DNA from 3 places in the Paenarthrobacter sp. AT5 genome. Region 3 is predicted to be linked to each of the others. Evidence: predicted binding sites of a transcription regulator. Region 3 holds the regulator's gene; each other region holds the start of a gene.
What was found. Region 3 encodes LexA, which represses DNA repair genes until DNA is damaged. Its sites were predicted from a motif close to TCGAACANNTGTTCGA; they were not measured.
Positions count from the first base shown of each region.

Region 1: a site for LexA is predicted at 3,983-3,998, ahead of RI444_RS01045 (LexA family protein). Genes of this name have one in related genera too.
Region 2: a site for LexA is predicted at 4,294-4,309, ahead of RI444_RS21000 (shikimate dehydrogenase). Genes of this name have one in related genera too.

Region 1 covers NZ_CP136441.1:214,674-221,046, forward strand. The annotation lists gene RI444_RS01020 (LysE family translocator) at 1-49, shown strand, start outside; gene RI444_RS01025 (hypothetical protein) at 281-475, shown strand; gene radA (DNA repair protein RadA) at 468-1,841, opposite strand; gene RI444_RS01035 (hypothetical protein) at 1,936-2,217, opposite strand; gene RI444_RS01040 (Y-family DNA polymerase) at 2,246-3,544, opposite strand; gene RI444_RS01045 (LexA family protein) at 3,537-3,968, opposite strand; gene RI444_RS01050 (GNAT family N-acetyltransferase) at 4,096-4,581, opposite strand; gene RI444_RS01055 (ArsR/SmtB family transcription factor) at 4,605-4,958, opposite strand; gene RI444_RS01060 (aquaporin) at 5,006-5,743, opposite strand; gene RI444_RS01065 (ArsR family transcriptional regulator) at 5,789-6,373, shown strand, end outside.
Region 2 covers NZ_CP136441.1:4,505,959-4,512,331, reverse strand. The annotation lists gene RI444_RS21015 (FG-GAP repeat domain-containing protein) at 1-1,788, shown strand, start outside; gene RI444_RS21010 (MFS transporter) at 1,855-3,177, opposite strand; gene RI444_RS21005 (IclR family transcriptional regulator) at 3,380-4,150, shown strand; gene RI444_RS21000 (shikimate dehydrogenase) at 4,402-5,298, shown strand; gene RI444_RS20995 (bifunctional sugar phosphate isomerase/epimerase/4-hydroxyphenylpyruvate dioxygenase family protein) at 5,298-6,373, shown strand, end outside.
Region 3 covers NZ_CP136441.1:1,580,619-1,586,991, forward strand. The annotation lists gene hflX (GTPase HflX) at 1-966, shown strand, start outside; gene RI444_RS07245 (ATP-dependent DNA helicase) at 959-3,016, shown strand; gene lexA (transcriptional repressor LexA) at 3,013-3,759, opposite strand; gene RI444_RS07255 (LysM peptidoglycan-binding domain-containing protein) at 4,100-4,456, shown strand; gene RI444_RS07260 (histidinol-phosphate transaminase) at 4,535-5,638, shown strand; gene hisB (imidazoleglycerol-phosphate dehydratase HisB) at 5,698-6,324, shown strand; gene hisH (imidazole glycerol phosphate synthase subunit HisH) at 6,321-6,373, shown strand, end outside.

The sequences.
Region 1 (6,373 bases), 1.4 Mb from region 3:
ACTGACCGGGCTATACGCGGTCGAACTCGCGAGGACCGCTGCCGCGTAAATCAAACCGTGAGTCCATGTACACGATGTTCAAGTTGTTATCACCACTCCAGAGTTGGCCTGCGCTGCAGCAGAAGGGCCGGGCGACAGGTCTTTTGGTGTACTAATTAAGTCGTTGAGTTGCTTCGGTTGCGAAGTCAACGATGCGTTGTGCCCAGGCTTCCACTGTTGCTCCTGAAACGCCCTTTGGCGGGTAGAGCAGGCGCAGGATCAGCTGCGGTTCGCTTTCCGGTTGGTGAATCGGCACGGTGATGGTGGCAACGTCGTGGCTCGCCGCCTGGTCAAGCTCACCTACCGGGAAATAGCCAGCGGATTTGACAATGCGTTGACTGATCTCCCGCTGTTTGGCGGGCAGTTGATCGCCTACGCCATACTCTCCGATGGCGGCCTCGAGCAGGTCACGCCGCCCATAGCACAGCTTAGGTGATCAGCAGTTCCAGCGCCTCCGCAAGATGCCCAACCTCACGCACCGAGAAGCCTTCGGGGATGACCCCGGCTCCCGCAGGACTGGCCGGAACGATCGCGTGCGTGAAGCCGAGCCGATGGGCTTCCTGGATCCGCTGGTTGATCCCGGGCACAGGACGGACTTCACCGGCCAGCCCCACTTCGCCAAAGGCGATCAGACGCTGTGGGAGGGCCCTGCGGGACTTGGCGGATGCGACAGCGAGGGCCACCGCCAAGTCCGTTGCGGGTTCGCTCAGTTTCACCCCGCCGACTGTCGCCACATACGAATCATCCTTATGCAGCATGCATCCGGCCCGCTGCTGGAGCACGGCCAGCAGCATGGCAACGCGGGAACTCTCCAAGCCGCTGGTGGCCCGCCGCGGCTGGGCGTTGGCGCTGTCCGCCAAGAGCGACTGCACCTCTGCAAGGAGAGGGCGGCGCCCCTCCATAGTGACCGTGATGCAGGTACCCGAGACGGGTTCGCGGGTCCGCGAAACGAACAGCCCGCTCGGATCAGCCAGCCCCTCGATTCCGGCCTCGTTCAGGTCGAAGCAGCCGACGTCGTCCGTGGCGCCGTAGCGGTTCTTGACGGCGCGAAGCAAGCGAAGCCGTGAGTGGCGCTCGCCTTCGAACTGGCACACAACATCCACCAGGTGTTCAAGGAGCCGCGGCCCGGCAATGTTTCCGTCCTTGGTGACGTGGCCGACCAAGAGAGTGGTCATGTTGCGGCGTTTGGCAGCGGCGATGATTGAAGCCGCGACTTCGCGCACCTGGGAAACACCGCCAGCGCTGCCTTCGACGTCGGCACTGCTCAACGTCTGCACCGAGTCCACGATGAGGAGTTTGGGTTCCAGCTTTTCCACCTGGCCAAGCGCCTGGCCCAGATCCGTCTCTGCCGACAGGTAAAGGGTGTGCGCCACCGCATCGATCCGCTCGGCCCTCAACTTCACCTGTGCAGCGGACTCTTCACCCGTGATGTAGAGGACGTCCTGCCCGGTGCGGGCAAACTTCGCGGCGACGTCCAGCAGGAGGGTGGACTTCCCGACGCCGGGTTCCCCGGCGAGCAGGATGACGGCGCCGGGGACCAGCCCTCCTCCCAGGACGCGGTCGAGTTCGTCCACGCCTGTGGGCAGGAACGCTGCGGTTGTCCCGTCTACCTCAGCGATCCGGCGGGCCGGCTCCAGCACTGTAGCCGCCGCCGTCGTACGCGCAACCGTGGCGCCGTACTCCTCGACGGTTCCCCAGGCCTGGCACTCGCCGCACCGACCCACCCATTTGATGGCCGTCCAACCACATTCGGCGCATTTGTAAGCGGGTGTCTTGGAAGCACGGGACGTCTTGGAAGCCATGCGTTCAAGGTTAGCCGGGGGGACTGACAGGATAAGGCAGCGATCTGTTCCCGGGGTTGTTCCGGCACGGCGGCGCGGCACGGATCATAGGGCATCAGCTGATTGATTCGAGCCGCCAAGCGACGTCCAGCGGCTCCCGGCGAAGTGTGAAAGTCCGCAGTTCCGCCCCTGCCGTGGGGAGTTTGGCTTGGACTTGCCAGTGCTCGCGCGGGGTGTCACCTGCGGAGTCCTGCGTAAACCAGTGGTCGGCGTGGATGTCCGGGTCCACCATCCAGATCACTCCGTCATGGCGGATGGCCATCGGGGTGCCGCCTGGGCTGAACCGGACAGCGACCTCATGGAGTGTGCAGTTCGGGTGTTCGGGAGCCAGGGTCATGGGGGCTTCTTTCTACTTGTCAGCAGGGTCAGGCGGCTTTGACGAGGGGGAGTTCGTCCCAGTGGGTGGTGTATCTGGGGGAGAGCATGTCGCGTTTCATGGTCCAGTCGGGTCCGCCGCGGATGCCTGCGTGCCCGAGGCCGATTGTTCCGCGTCCATAGCGTTTGGAGACGTCCTCGAGCAGGGTCCCGATGCCGCGTTCTTCGTGGGGATTTTGGAACAGTTCCAGCGGCTTCTGGTTCCCGGTGGGACGCAGGTCGGTGACCATGATTCCCGCCCGCACGTACTTCACGTTTTCGTGGATCTGGGGGAGCAGTGCATGGGCGGCCCTGGTGAGCAGCACGGGGTCGGCGGTTGGTGCGGGCAGGGTCAGGCAGACCGACGGGAAGGATTTCTCGTTGGGGTTGAAGTGGGACGTAGCGGCGAACGCGGTCAGGACCTTGGCCTGCAGGTCGTGTTTGGCCAGGCGTGCAGAGGCCATCTGGGCGTAGACGCTCATGACCTGCCGCAACCCTGCCGCCGTGGTGATCGGCGTGGAGAAGGAACGGGAGAAGATCAGTTGGTCCCTGCCGACGCGTTCCTCTTCCATGGGGATGCATGGTGTGCCTTGCAGTTCCAGGACGGTGCGCATCATGACGATGGAGAATCTGTCCCGGATCGCCACGGGGTTCGCCCGGGCCAGATCCAGAATCGAAAAGATGCCCATCGCGTTCAGGCGCTTGGTGAGCCGGGTGGCGACTCCCCAAATTTCGATCACGGAAAGCCGCCCCATCAGCGCCTCGCGCTGTTCCGCGGGTACTGATTCCCACCTGCATACGCCGCGGAAGGCCGGATTGTGCTTGGCCCATTTGTTGCACAGCTTGGCCAGGGTCTTGGTGGGGGCTATGCCGACACAGACGGGCACGCCGACGTGCCGCCGGCAGGCCGTACGAATGGTCCGGCCCAACTCCAGCAGTTGCTCCGGTTCGCCTTTGACGCCCAGGAATGCTTCGTCGATTGAGTAGACCTCCAACCAGGCCGAGTAGCGGCCCAGCAATTCCATGACCCGGGCGGAGATGTCGCCGTAGAGTTCGTAGTTGCTGGAGAGGGCCACCAGACCCCATTCCTTGGCGCGGGGCCGGAGTTTGAACCACGGCTCGCCGAGGCCGATTCCCAGCTTCTTGGCTTCAGGGGAACGGGTGACGGCGCAGCCGTCATTGTTGGAGAGCACGATTACCGGTTTGCCTTCCAGGGAAGGGTTGAAGGCGCGCTCGGCCGAAGCGTAGAAGCAGTTAACGTCCACGTGCGCGATTTCCTGCATCCGGCGCATTAGTGCTGGCCTAGACATGGTGCAGGCACCTCGTGGCCACGCCCCAGATGGTGATTTCGGACAGCGCCGGAACCACGATGTCCGGAAAACGGGGATTGTCCGCCTGCAAAAGCACGGCCGTGGGAGTGATCCGGAGCCGCTTGATGGTCAATTCCCCGTCAAGCACCGCGATCACCACGGAGCCGTCCTTCGGTTCCAAGGCACGGTTGACGATCAGCTCGTCCCCGTCACTGATCCCGGCCTGCTCCATCGACTGCCCGGTGACCCGGACGATGAATGTGCTGGTCACATCTTTGATCAGGTGCTCGTTGAGGTCGATCCGGCCCTCAAAGTAGTCCTGCGCCGGCGAGGGATAACCGGCGGCCACCGCGACCGGCGCCACCAGGATCCTCACCAGAGACAGTCCCGCATCTATCACGCGGGGGCCAACTATCACGCCCACAACACACCTTTTATTCGAATTTATGTTCGAATTAACTGTACTGCAGGCGGCCGACAAAATAGCTTCTTAATCGAACGCATCCGAGGCGACTCTTCGCCGTGGCCCGGCCGGCAGTGCTACGAGGCCATCAGATCAGTGCGGAACGCCGTTCGATGAGGAGTGTGTCGCGCCATTGCCCGGCGAGTGGACCGTGCGGCATGCGGGCGATGCGATTGCGGCGTCCGACTACTGTGAAGCCGTGGGTCTGGTGGAGTTTGAGGCTGGGTTCGTTTTCGGGGAAGACGCTGGATTGAATAGTCCAGATCCCTGCGCTCTCGGTGGAGGCGATCAGTGCCTGGAGCAGGGCGGCGCCGATGCCCTGACCGTGGGCGTCCGTGCTGACGTAGATGGAGTGTTCGACCACTCCGGCGTATGCGGTCCGGGATGACACCGGCGTGACGGCTGCCCAGCCCAGAGCGGCCCGGCCTGGTAGGCCGGCGACGTGGCGGTGGCCGGGGAGCCGCGTGGTGTTGAACGCCTCCCAGTCGGGGGCGGTGGATTCGAACGTGGCGTGGCCGCCGTCGATCCCTTCCTGGTAGATCCTTCGCACCGCGGGCCAGTCCCCGGGCTGCATTGCCCTGATCGGCGCTGCGGGGCTCACAGCGTGGCGAGCGTCGCGGCGACCTCATCGAGGGCGCCGGGGACGAGGGAGAAGTAGGCCCACGTGCCGCGCTTCTCCCGGTGCAGCAGCCCGGCCTCTACCAGCACTTTGAGGTGGTGGGACACGGTAGGTTGGCTCAGTTCCAGCGGCCCGGGGAGGTCGCATACGCACGCTTCGCCGGTGGATGAGGCCTTGACGATGGAGAGCAGCCGGAGCCGGTTCGGGTCGGCCAGGGCCTTGAAGACCATGGCCCGCTGCTTGGCTTCCTCGGCATCGAGGGCAGCAGCATCGGGGGCGCAGCAGCCACGGTCGGCGGTAGTATCCGGTTCGAGGGTCAGCGGAGAAGTCATCTCCCCATTATGCCCGAATATTGACAAGCATCAATATCAAGTTGCGGTCAGGCCGTCTCTTTGGCGGGGTGCGGAACGACGACGTCGTCCGCGGCACTCCCAGCCGCGGGGAACAGGGCCAGTAGTAGGCCCAGGCCCAGTGCGGCGCCAGTGATCTGGGCGAGGATGAAGCCGGGAACGGAGGCCGGGGCGATGCCTGCGAAGGTATCGGTGAAAATCCGGCCGATGGTCACGGCTGGGTTCGCGAACGAGGTCGAGGACGTGAACCAGTATGCGGCCCCGATGTATGCCCCGACCGCCGGGGCGGCCAGCAGTCCGCGGTTTGTGCGGGCCAGGGAGAAGATGAGAAGGATGAGCCCGGCGGTGGCGACGGCTTCAGCGACCAGGTGCCCGGGCGTGGTGCGGTCCTTGGTTGAGGTCGAGGTCCCGAGGTCGAACATCACGTTGGCCAGGACGCTGCCGCCGATCGCACCAGCGACTTGCGCCACTGCGTAGATGCCGAGTTCGGTCAGGTTCAGTCCGGTGCCATGGCGCCGGCCCAGGAACCAGTCCGCCGCGGAAACGACCGGGTTGAAGTGCGCCCCGCTGACGGGGCCGAACACCAGGATCAGCACCGTGAGCCCCAGCACCGTGGCGGTGCTGTTTTCCAGCAACTGCAGGCCGACGTCGTTCGGGGACAACTGCTGCGCGGCGATCCCGGACCCGACCACGACGGCGACAAGCAGGCAGGTGCCGATCAGTTCGGCCAAGGCGCGGCGCCACAATAGCGGCTGCTGTGAAGTCATGCCACAAGCTTGACCCGGAAAATTATCTCAGTCAAAATTGAACCAATGGAAACTGAGCGAACCACCTTTGACGTTCGGCTAGCGAAGCATGCGGCCCTGGCCGACGCTGCCCGGCTGCGGATCGTGGATCTGCTCACCTTGGGTGACTACTCGCCCAGCGAACTGCAGGCCGAGCTTCGCATCCCCTCCAACCTGCTCTCCCACCACCTGCGCACCCTCGAGGTTGCAGGCCTGGTCGGGCGGCACCGCTCCGAAGCAGACAAGCGCCGCAGCTACCTCAGCCTCACCCCTGGCTCCCTGGATGGTCTCACTCCCGGTGTCGGGCATGCCGTGCGCCGGGTGTTGTTCGTGTGCACCCACAACAGTGCCCGCTCCCAACTGGCTACCGCCCTCTGGCGGCAGGCCAGCGATATCCCGGCCGCTTCCGCGGGCACCCACCCCGCCGAACGCATCGCTCCCGGGGCCATCGAGATCGCGGCCCGGCATGGGCTGGACCTCGGCCACCGTGCTCCGCAGCACCTGGATGACGTCGCCGACGGGCGCGACTTCATCATCACCGTTTGCGACAGTGCCCACGAAGAGCTCGCCGCCCCGCCAAGCAATATTCACTGGTCCGTTCCGGACCCCGTC
Region 2 (6,373 bases), 1.8 Mb from region 3:
GTCAGTAAAGAGGTGTACTACCTCGAACTTCGGCAACCGGTGGGTTATGACTCGTATTTGAAGAACCCGGGCCAAGAGGGCAACAAGGGCGTCAAGATTGTCCAACGCGGCGGGGCGACCATTGCGTCGTCGCTGATCCTCATGCCGTCAACGGTTCCGTTCACCGAGCCCTGGTACGCCAAGAACCACTCGTGGCCGGCGGGCAGGACCTTCACCACCCATACCGGCACCCAGGTGACCATCGATTCCGTTTCTGCCACGTCGGCAACGGTCACCATCAACGCCGATCCGAAGCTCAAGACCCGGATGCGGTTCTCGGCCGGCGACTTCGACGGCGACAAGCTCGCCGATGTCATCTCCCGTGAGGCCGACGGTTCCCTCTTGCTGTTCCGCGGCCTGCCGGGAAACCGGCTCGCCGATCCTGTCCAGATCGGTTCCGGTTGGGGCATTTTCAACGCGGTTTTCGGCACTGCGGACTTCAACGGTGACGGTTTCGCTGACGTCCTCGCCCGGACCAGCGACGGCGGGCTCTGGCTCTACCCGGGCAACGGAAAGGGCGGCTTCCTCTCCCGGAACCAAGTGGGATTCGGCTGGCAAGGATTCACCCAACTGGTAGCACCGGGTGATTTCTCCGGGGACGGCCGCGCCGACGTTATCGCCTCCAGCCCGGACGGGCGTCTCTGGTTGTACCCGGGGGACGGTTTCGGCGGATTCCAAAGCCAGGTGCTGCTGGGCCAGGGCTGGGATGTCTTCAACACTCTCGCGCCGGCGGGTTCATTCGGCGGCGGATCGGCAGGGCTTCTTGCCCGCGCCGGCGACGGTACCCTCTATGTCTACCCCGGCAACGGCAAGGGTGGCTTCTTGCCGCGTGCCGCCGTCGGAAGTGGTTGGAACAGCGCGGGCGACCTGATCGGTGGCGAGGACCTGACAAGGGACAAGTCCGACGATGTGCTGGCCGCGGCCGCGGGCGGCGCCATGACGATCTACCCGGGTGACGGCAGCGGCTTCGCCGATCGTCTGGCGATCGGCACCGGTTGGACCGCCTTCGACCAGGTGTGGGAAGCGGGCGACTTCAACGGCGACCGCGTGGCGGACGTCCTGGCGCGGAGCAAGGACGGCGCGCTGTGGCTCTATCCGGGCAACGGTTCAGGCGCTTTCCTGCCGCGGGTGCAGGTGGGGTCGGGCTGGAACATGTTCGACACCATCCTCAGTGCCGGAGATTTCGACGGCGATTCACGGCCGGATTTGGTGGGCCGGGCCCCTGACGGGACGCTCTGGCTCTACCCGACCGATGGCAAGGGGAAGTTCCTTGCCCGTCGGCAGATCGGGATGGGCTGGCAGGGTTTCACGCAGCTGCTGGCGCCGGCCGACTTCTCCGGTGACGGTAAAGCCGACATCGTTGGGCAGACTGCGGACGGCGTGTTGTGGCTCTATCCGGGTGACGGCGCCGGTGGTTTCCTTGCGCGGAAGCAGATCGGCACCGGATGGAACATGTTCAACCTGGTCCTCCAGGCAGGGGACTTCAACGGCGACGGCCGCGAAGACTTGCTGGGCCGTGCTTCCGACGGGGGATTGTGGCTCTACCCGGGCAACGGTTCGGGTGGCTTCCTTTCCCGGGTGAACCTGGGATCCGGCTGGAACATGTTCTCCAGCATCGCCGCTCTGGGCAATGGCTTCACGGGTACCGGGAACCCGTCGGTGGTGGGAGTAGCCGGTGACGGAACTTTGCTCCTGTACGCCGGGACCGGTGGGGGTAAGTTCCAGCCGGTGAAACTGAATCCCCTGTAGGAGTACACAGAAAACGTTCGCCCCCGGTTCTTCGTGAACCGGGAGGCGAACGTTTTTTGGGGCGGTCTACTTGCGCAGGCCCAGTTCCGCGGTTGGTACCTTCGCTGATTCGCGGGCAGTCAGGGCGGAGACTGCGGCAATGGCACAAATGATTCCGCTGAAGATGGAGATCTGTACCCAGCCGCCGGCCTTGGTGCCGCCCATGGCCGTGACGATTGCCGGGGCGAAACCTGCCATGAGGAAGCCGAGCTGCGTGCCGATGGCCAAGCCGGAGAACCGAACCTTGGTGCTGAACATTTCACCGTAGAAGGAAGGCCAGACGGCGTTCGCTGCGGCGTAACCGAATGAGAAGAAGACGACTGACACCAGGAACATCAGGGGGACGTTTCCGGATTCGAGCGTCAGAAGGAAAACGGGAGTCATGATGGCACTGGCAATAGCGCCGTAGATGAAGACGGGCTTCCGGCCAATCTTGTCAGCCAGGGTGCCGAAGAGCGGCTGCGTACCCAGGGCAACGACGTTGGCTACCACCACGAGCCACAGCGTGATGGTGCTGCTTACATGGGCCACATCCTGTGCGTACTTGATGGCCAGGGTGCCGAACACGGTGCTCACCGCAGCGATGAACGCGCAGCACACAACGCGCAGGACGTCGCGCCAGTGCAGCTTCAGGAGGTCGGCCACGGGAAGCTTGGCGATCTGGTTGTGCTTCTTGGCTTCTGCGAAGGCCGGGGGCTCGTGCAGGGTGCGGCGGATGAAGTAGGCCACGATCACAACAACCGCGCTGAGCCAGAACGGGATGCGCCAGCCGATGCCGTACTTGATCTCGTCCGGGAGGGCCACCACGGGGATGAAGACGAGGGCGGCAAGGATCTGACCGCCCTGGGTGCCCGTGAGGGTCCAGGAGGTGAAGAAGGAACGCCGGTTGTCCGGAGCGTGCTCAAGGGTCATCGACGAAGCGCCGGCTTGCTCGCCTGCGGCCGAAAGGCCTTGGGCCAGCCGTGCCAGCACCAGCAGGACCGGGGCCCACCAGCCGATGGTCTTGAAGTCAGGAAGGCATCCGATCACGAAGGTTGCGGCACCCATAAGCACCAGGGTGAACATGAGGACTTTCTGACGGCCGATCCTGTCCCCGAAGTGGCCCAGGATGATCGCTCCCACCGGGCGGGCAACGTAAGCGAAGCCGAAGGTGGCGAAAGACATGATGGCTGCGTTGGCGTCGGCGTCCGGGAAGAACACATGCGGGAAGATCAGCGCCGCTGCCGAACCGAAGATAAAGAAGTCGTAGTACTCCACCGCGCTGCCAAGGAAGCTGGCGAGGGCCGCTTTCTTGGGAGTGCCGGTGGTGGTTTCAGTGCCGGGCGTCGCTGACGGCATTGTTTGGCTCATGGGAGTTCCTTCTGTGACGACGATGTCGCGGATCAAGCTTCTGCGGGAGATCGAGGGCTAGGTGCGGCCGGATCGTCCCAAAAGTAACCACATGGTGAGAGCTACTTGTGCAATACAGCAATACTGGCTGTGAGAGCGGTCACTTGTCAAGAGATGTCACCACTATCTAGAAATAGCTCTCACCATATGAGAGCATCGAACCATGAATGTGAAAGAGGGCACAAAAACGGACATGGTGGGCAAGGCGCTGAGCCTGCTTGTTCTGCTGGGTGACGAGCCGAAGGGGGCGAGCGCCGCAGATCTGGCCAGGGCGGCCGAGTTGCCGTTCAGCACCACGTATCGGCTGCTGGGTTCGCTCACCCGCGACGGCTTTGTGGACTATGAGCCGGACGGGCGTCGCTACCATCTTGGACTGCGCGTGTTCCAGCTGGGGCAGCGCGTTTCCAACCACCATGGCTTCGCGGCCACGGCGCTCCCGGTCCTGCAGCGGGTCACCGAACGCACCCATGAGGCCACTATCCTCTCGGTTCGCGATGGAGACCACCACTTGACGGTCAATAAGGTGGACGGGCCCAAGACTTTCCGCGTAACCAGTGATCCCGGGCATCTCGGCGCGTTGCACACCACCTCCGTGGGCAAGGCGATCGTTGCCTTCGAGGAGGAGGTTGAGCGGAAGCGGCTCCTGGAAGAACTTCCCTTGGATCCGCTGACGGAACGCTCCATCACGGACCGCGACAAATTCCGCGAGGAGATCGAGCAGGTCCGGCGCCAGGGCTACGCGGTCATGGATGAAGAGAACGAGATCGGTATGCGCGCAGTCGCAGTCCCCGTCCTCAACGCCCAGGGCAACGCATTCGCTTCCGTGGCCGTCGCTGTGCCGGTCTTCCGAATGACCATGGAGGAGCTGGTTTCACACGTCCCTACCTTGCAGGAGGCCGCAGCCGAGCTGGCGGCCCGCCTACCCCAGCGCTAACCCACCCCACCCCGCCCATGCCAACCCCACCGACCCCACCCACCTACCCCCACCCAACTAGGTCGCATTAGTGCGCGTTTTGACCCCTCTAAACGCGCTTAACTGCGACCTAGTTGGGTGTGCACGCTGGAAATGTTCGCTATAAGAACATACGTGCGGAATATGAACATTTGTAGTAATCTCGATATCACCCGGCTCCGTGGACCCAGAAAATCCAAAGTCCGCGGTGCCGAAGTAAAAGGAGCTTGAGGATGAGCAACCGAGCCGAATCCGTTTTGGTGGGCCTGATAGGCGAAGGCGTCATGCCGTCGCTGACTCCGCCCATGCATGAACGCGAGGCCGATGTGCAGGGCCTTCGCTTGCTGTACCGCCCCATCGACCTTCTGGATCTCGCGTTGCCGGCAACCGCCGTCGGGGATCTCCTCACAGCCGCCGGCCGCATGGGCTTCAACGGCCTCAACATCACGCACCCGTGCAAGCAGCTGGTGCTGCAGCACCTTGATGAAGTGTCCGACGACGCCGATCGCCTGGGTGCCGTCAACACCGTCCTGATCCGGGACGGCCGCTTCATCGGCCACAACACGGACTTCTCCGGCTTCGGTTCGGCGCTCACCGACGGACTGCCGGCAGCGAAGCTGGACCGCGTCGTCCAGTTGGGCGCGGGAGGTGCCGGGTCCGCCGTCGCCTATGCACTCCTCAAAGCCGGCGTCAAGCATCTGGACCTTGTGGACATGGACGCCAACCGCGCGGCCGAGCGTGCCACTGAGCTCAGCGGACTTTTCCCGGTCGCAAATGTCACCGCGCACACGCCGGCCGACCTGAAAAACATCATGCCCCTCGCCGACGGCCTGGTCCACTGCACCCCGATCGGCATGGCAGCCCATCCCGGACTGCCGCTCGACATCGAGCTGCTGGAACCCCGCCACTGGGTGGCGGACATCGTCTATCGCCCTATCGAAACGCAGCTGGTCCGCGAAGCGCGCGCCAAGGGTTGCGACGTGCTCGACGGCGGCCGGATGGCAGTCGGCCAGGCGGCGGACGCATTCAAGCTCTTCACCGGAAAAGACGCCGACCGCGACCGCATGCGTGAACATTTCCTTGAGCTCATCGCCACCGAAGAGTCGGCACTCGTGAAGGCGGCCCACTGATGCGCACAGGGATCGCCACCGTCTGCCTGTCCGGCACACTGAAAGAGAAGATGCAGGCCTGCGCCATTGCGGGCTTCGACGGCATCGAGATCTTTGAGCAGGACCTGGTCACGTCGCCGCTCAGTCCTGAAGATATCCGCAAGATGGCCGCCGACCTCGGCTTGGGCCTGGACCTCTACCAGCCTTTCCGCGATTTCGACGGCGTCGCTCCGGACCTGCTGAAAGCCAACCTCAAGCGGGCCGAGGCCAAGTTCAAGCTCATGGCGCGCCTGGGCATGGACACCATCCTGGTCTGCTCCAACGTAGCTACGGCCACGATCGACGATGACCAACTGCGGGCAGAGCAGCTCGCACTGCTTGCCGCACTGGCGGGAGACCACGGCGTCAAGGTGGCCTACGAGGCCCTGGCATGGGGCAAGCACGTCAACGACTACGAGCACGCCTACCGCCTGGTGGAGGCAGTGGACCACCCCAACCTGGGCACGTGCCTGGACTCGTTCCACATCCTTTCCCGCGACTGGGACACCGCGCCCATCGAGGACATCAACACGGACAAGATCTTCTTTGTCCAGGTGGCCGACGCCCCCAAGCTCTCCATGGACGTGCTGTCCTGGAGCCGCCACTACCGGGTTTTCCCCGGGGAGGGCCAGTTCGAACTCGCCAAGTTCATGGGCCACGTTGTCCGGGCAGGCTACACGGGACCGGTGTCCCTGGAGGTGTTCAATGACGTGTTCCGCCAGTCGGACGTGGAGCGCACGGCCGTGGATGCCATGCGCTCACTCATCTGGTTGGAGGAGCAGAGCGCCAAGTGGCTGGCGGGCACCTCCGCAGAAACCGCCGCCGCCGGGACATCCGAACAAAAAGCCGCCGGCCGCCGTCGTTATCCCATGGAACTGGCCACCCTGCCCAAGGTGAACGAGCCCGCCGGGTTCAACTTCGCCGAGGTCAAGGCCGACGACACCGCGCAGCTGGAAAAACTCCTGGGCCAGCTTGGCTTCGAGTTCGAGGGCCGGCACCGCACCAAGGACGTCCAACTCTGGACCATGGGCCAGGCCCGCGTGATCATCAACGAGCA
Region 3 (6,373 bases):
ATCCTGGATATCTTCGCCCAGCACGCCAAGAGCCGTGAAGGCAAGGCACAGGTGGAGCTTGCCCAGCTGGAGTACCTGCTCCCGCGGCTTCGTGGCTGGGGCGAATCGATGTCCCGCCAGGCCGGTGGCCAGGTGGGTGGCGCCGGGGCCGGTATGGGCTCCCGCGGCCCCGGTGAAACCAAGATCGAACTTGATCGCCGCCGGATCCGGACACGCATGGCTAAGTTGCGGCGGGAAATCGCCGCGATGAAGCCGGCGCGCGAGACCAAGCGCGCCAACCGCCGTCGTAATTCCGTGCCGTCGGTAGCAATTGCCGGCTACACGAACGCCGGCAAGTCCTCGCTGCTCAACCGCCTGACAGACGCCGGCGTCCTGGTGGAGAACGCACTGTTCGCCACGCTTGACCCCACTGTGCGGAAGGCGCAGACCCCGGACGGCATCGGGTACACCTTGGCGGACACCGTTGGGTTCGTCCGCTCCCTCCCGACGCAATTGGTGGAAGCGTTCCGTTCCACGCTGGAAGAAGTGGCGGACGCGGACCTGATCCTGCACGTCGTCGACGCATCCCACCCGGATCCTGAAGGCCAGATCGCTGCCGTTCGGGCCGTATTCAGCGAGGTCGACGCCCGCAAGGTTCCGGAAATCATCGTCCTGAACAAGGTGGACGTAGCTGATCCGTTCGTGGTGGAGCGCCTGAAGCAGAAGGAGCCACGCCACGCGGTTGTTTCCACCCGTACGGGGCAGGGAATCCAGGAGCTTCTGGAAACCATCAGCCAAGCCATCCCTCGTCCGGGGGTGCGTTTGGAGCTGCTCATTCCGTATGAGCGCGGCGAACTGATCAACAGGCTGCACAGCCCCGATGCCGATATCCTCAGCATCGAACACGTGGAAAACGGTACGCGGTTGGTGGCGATGGTCCACGAAGGCCTGGCCGCCGAGCTGGAGTCATTCGTCACCAATGGTTGAGCAGGTGGCGGCGGAGACCGCCGAAACGGCAGGGGAGAGGTTTACCCTCGAACTGCTGGAGAAGGCTGTTGCCGGTTTGGGTGGCCAGAGCCGCCCCGGGCAGCAGGAAATGGCAAAGCATGTGACCCGGGCCATCGAGTCCGGCGAGCATCTGCTGGTCCAGGCAGGGACGGGCACAGGTAAGTCGCTGGCCTACCTGATCCCGTTGATTGCCCATTCCATGGACAGCAACAAGCCGACGCTGGTTTCCACCGCCACTTTGGCCCTCCAGACCCAGATCGTGGGCAGGGATTTGCCCCGCCTGCTGGAGACCATTACTCCCGCCTTGGAGCGCCCGGTCAACGTGGCGCTCGTCAAAGGCCGGGCGAACTACGTTTGCCTGCAGAAGCTCGAGGGAGGGTTCCCCAGCGAGGAACCCTCCGAGGGGCAGCTTTTTTCGCTCGGAGAGGACGCCAGCGTGCCGCACTTTGCGGCTTCGGTGGGCGGAGCGTCGTCGCAGCTGGGCAAGGAAGTCCTCCGTCTGCGGGAGTGGGCCGGCAAGACGGCCACAGGCGACCGGGATGAGCTCATGCCCGGCGTTACGGACAGGGCGTGGAGACAGGTTTCGGTCACGTCCATGGAATGCCTGGGGGCGCAGAAGTGTCCGCTCGCCGAGGAGTGCTTCAGCGAGTTGGCACGGGCCAAGGCGGCGGAGGCGGACGTCGTGGTCACCAACCACGCGATGCTTGCCGTCAGTGCTTTCGAGGGCCTGGCCGTGCTGCCCGAGTATGACGTCGTTGTGGTCGATGAGGCCCACGAACTGCAGGACCGGGTTACCGGAGCGGTATCCGGGCAGCTGTCGGTGGCCATGGTCCACGCCGCTGCGTCCAGTGCCCGCAAGCACACAGCGATCACCGTCGACGCCTTGAACGCTGCGGCGGACCGCTTGGATCTGGCGCTGGTGGGGGTTCCCAGCGGCTTGCAGCCGAACGGCTTGAACGACGAGCTGCTCGACTGCCTCGACCAGCTGCGGGACGCCACGCGCGCCGCGCTGTCCGATTCGAAAACGGACTCCTCCAACGCCGTCGACGGCGGACGGCAGCTTGCGCGGTCGCGCCTGATGCTCATCCTGGAACTCTGCGAGAGGCTGCTCACGGCGAAGGAAAACCGGGAAGTGGTCTGGTTCTCCAGGAACGCCGCTTTCGATCCGCAGCAGGGCTACTCCCAGCCCGATGACTCCGCACCTGCGCTCATCAACGTCGCACCGCTGAGCGTCGCAGGGCGTCTCCGTGAAGGACTGTTTGCCGATCACACAGTGGTGTTGACGTCCGCTACGCTCGCCATCGGCTCGGCCTTCGAACCGGCCGCCGGCGGATTGGGGCTGGTGGGGGACGGCGCGCCCAGCTGGACAGGACTGGACGTCGGGTCCCCCTTCGACTACCCCAAGCAGGGTGTTCTGTATGTCGCCCAGCACCTGCCGAAGCCGGGCAGGGGCACGTCGCCGGAGGCCTTGGACGAACTCGAAGACCTCATCCGGGCATCCGGTGGGGGAGCGCTGTGCCTTTTCTCCTCGCGGCGCGCGGCGGAAGAAGCGGCTGATGCCATGCGGTCGCGTTTGGACGTGGACATCCTGTGCCAGGGCGAATCCACCATGGCGGCGCTTGTGAAGCAGTTCTCCGATGAACCGGACACCTGTCTCTTCGGCACCATGTCCCTGTGGCAGGGGGTGGATGTTCCGGGTGGTTCCTGCCGCCTGGTTGTCATCGACCGCATCCCCTTCCCGCGGCCGGACGATCCGCTCATGACCGCACGCTCCCGGGCGGTGGCACAGTCCGGTGGTAACGGATTCATGGCGGTCTCAGCAACGCATGCGGCCATTAGGTTGGCGCAGGGCGCCGGGCGCCTTATCCGGTCGACAGGGGACAAGGGCGTGGTTGCCGTTCTTGACTCCCGGCTCTCCACGGAAAGGTACGGAGGCTTCCTGCGTGCCGCACTCCCGCCATTCTGGACGACGACGGACCGCAAGGTAGTGCAGGGAGCTTTGGGGCGGTTGGCGAAGCAGGACCCCTAGAGGGAGCGCAGCACCGAAACGACCTTGCCCATGATGGTGGCTTGATCGCCGAGGATGGGTTCGTACTGGGTGTTTTGGGGGAGCAGCCAGGTGTGCCCGTCGCGCTGGCGGAAGGTCTTGACGGTCGCTTCGTCATCAAGGAGGGCGGCCACGATGTCGCCGTTGACGGCGTCGTTCTGACGGCGGACCACCACCCAGTCGCCGTCGCAGATCGCGGCATCGATCATCGAGTCACCAGCGACTTTGAGCATGAACAGTTCGCCGTGGCCAACCAATTGCCGGGGGAGCGGGACGACGTCCTCGACGGATTGATCGGCGAGGATCGGGCCGCCGGCCGCGATCCGTCCTACCAAGGGCACCATGGCGGTGTCACTGGCAGTTGCCAGCGCGGTGACATCCATGCCGCCGCTGCTGAGCAGTGTGCCGGGAGCCTCCACCCCGGGAATGCCGGCGCCGCTGTCCAACGTCAGGGGCATGAGGACTTCCATGGCACGCGGTCGCTTGGGATCACGGCGGAGGTAACCAAGCTTCTCCAGCTGGGATAGCTGATGGGTAACGCTCGACAGGCTGGCGAGGCCGACGGTATCCCCGATCTCGCGCATGCTGGGTGGATACCCGTTGTCATTGACCGACCGCTGGATGGTCTCGAGGATTTTCTTCTGCCGGACGGTGAGGCTCTTGGGGGCTTTGGGGGCCTGTTGGCTGCGCAGGGATGCCCTGCCTCCTGTGGCTTTTGCTGCCATGTTCGCCAATGCCCTTCCGTTCCGCCCCGGGCCTGGTCCGTTGATGCCCGAAGATGCCGGGCCCAAAAATGTCAGACCCTCCTGATGCACTGAATCTGTGCCTGTTTCTTCACTCAAACGTAGGTCAGGCACGGGCGTTTATCAAACATTTGTTCTAGCGAGTCTCGACACCATTCGTTGATAAGTGCTAAAAATGTCATAGCAAGGTTCGAATATGTGTTCTATAAGCCGTTGTCGATGTTCGAAGGATGTTCGAACGCCGGCGCGGAGTGCACACAGAGAATTGGCAAGCCTGCGCGGTTCCGCCGGCGCAGGCAATCCTTCAGGAGGGCTCAGGCTCATGTCCGCTGTTACGTTCCACCATTTCCGCTCCATCCCCGCCCCGGCGCGCATCAGGCTGACGCGGCGCGGCAGGATGGTCTTCTTCGGCATTCCCGCAATGCTCCTCGTTGCCGCCCTCCTCAGCCTGGCGGGCTTCCTCAACTCGCCGGCAAAGGCATCGGACAGCCAGGCGCAGCTTCAGCCTCCTGTCGCAGTGAGCGTGACCGTCCAGCCGGGTCAGTCCCTCTGGGGAATCGCGGGAGCTGCTGCGCCGGAACGTGACCCCCGCGACGTGATTGCGGAAATCATCGAGCTCAATGATCTCCGCGGAGGCCGTATCCAGCCCGGCCAGCAGCTGTTCGTCCCTGCCGGCTAGCCCACCGGAAAGTTTCCCAAGGGCCAGGCTCGGTGTCACAGTTACAGGGCACTTCGGCCGGACCCTTAAACTGTTGTAGTGACTGACCAGCTTGAGCGACTCGACCGACTTCCCCTCCGGACCAACCTGCGTGGACTAAGCCCCTATGGCGCTCCGCAGCTTGATGTCCCGATTTTGCTCAACGTGAACGAAAACACCCATGGTGTTCCTGCCGATGTTCAGGCGGCCATCACCGAAGCCGTCGCGGCGGCGGCCACCGGGCTCAATCGCTACCCGGACCGTGAATTCACCGAACTCCGGGAAGCGCTGGCAGAGTACCTCGGCCATGGACTTACTCCCGGCAACATCTGGGCGGCCAACGGCTCAAACGAAGTTCTGCAGCAGATACTCCAGGCCTTCGGGGGCCCCGGCCGTAAAGCGTTGGGCTTCCCGCCCACGTATTCCATGTATCCGTTGCTTGCCAGCGGAACCGATACCGAATACGTCCTCGGTGTCCGGGCGGATGACTACGGTCTGGATGCAGCCTCAGCGGCCAGGCAGGTCGCCGAAACCGGCGCCAACATCGTCTTCCTTTGCTCCCCGAACAACCCGACGGGTACCGGCCTTGGGCTGGACGTCGTGGAGGCCGTCTATGAAGCGGGTGAAGCCAGCCAGGCAATCGTGATCGTGGACGAGGCCTATCACGAGTTCGCCCACGACAACACCCCGAGCGCCTTGACCCTGTTGCCCGGGAGGGAGCGCTTGATCGTCTCCCGGACCATGAGCAAGGCTTTCGCTCTTGCCGGAGCCCGGTTGGGTTACATGGCAGCTGCTCCCGAGGTGACCGATGCGATCAGGCTTGTCCGCTTGCCCTACCACCTCTCTGCCGTCACGCAGGCTACTGCCCTCGCCGCTCTGCGTCACCGCGAGGCCCTGATGGCCGACGTCGAGGATATCAAGGTGCAGCGGGACCGGATCGTGACGGAGCTCCTTCGAATGGGCCTCAAGCCCGCGGCGTCGGACTCCAACTATGTGTTCTTCGGCGGCTTGGAGAACCCGCACGAGGTATGGCAGGGCTTGCTTGATGCCGGCGTGCTGATCCGGGACGTCGGTATCCCCGGCCACCTGCGCGTCACGGCCGGGACCGAGGCGGAAACCACGGCCTTCCTGGAAGCGCTGGAGTCCCTTCTGGAATCCAAGTAGTCCCTGCCCAACTAGACTTGTCCATAGATCCACCCCTCTGTTTGAAGGACGTTCCCCCCATGAGCGAAACCGGTTCAACGCCGTCCGCTGCCCGTACCGCGCGCATGGAGCGCACCACCAGCGAATCCTCCGTGCTGGTGGAGATCAACCTCGACGGCTCCGGCGTCTCCGATATCAGCACATCGGTGCCGTTCTACGACCACATGCTGACGGCGTTGTGCAAGCACTCGCTCATCGACATGACCGTGAAGGCTACGGGCGATACCCACATTGATGCCCACCACACGGTGGAAGACGTGGCCATCACTTTCGGAGAGGTCCTGCGCACGGCCTTGGGCAACAAGGCCGGAATCCGTCGTTTCGGCGAAGCCACCGTTCCCCTCGATGAAGCGCTGGCGCACGCGGTCGTGGATGTGTCCGGCAGGCCCTACCTCGTCCACGGCGGCGAGCCGGCCGGGCAGGAATACCACTTGATCGGCGGACACTTCACTGGATCCCTGACACGTCACGTCTTCGAGGCCATCACTCTCCACGCCGGCATCTGCCTCCACATGAACGTCCTGGCCGGTCGGGATCCCCACCACATCGTGGAGGCCCAGTTCAAGGCCTTCGCCCGCGCGCTGCGTGCCGCCGTGGAGTCCGATCCGCGCGTGGAGGGCATACCCTCCACGAAGGGAGCACTATGAGCAACCAGATCCTCAAGGACGGAGCCGTAGCCGATGCCTCGGCTACGGC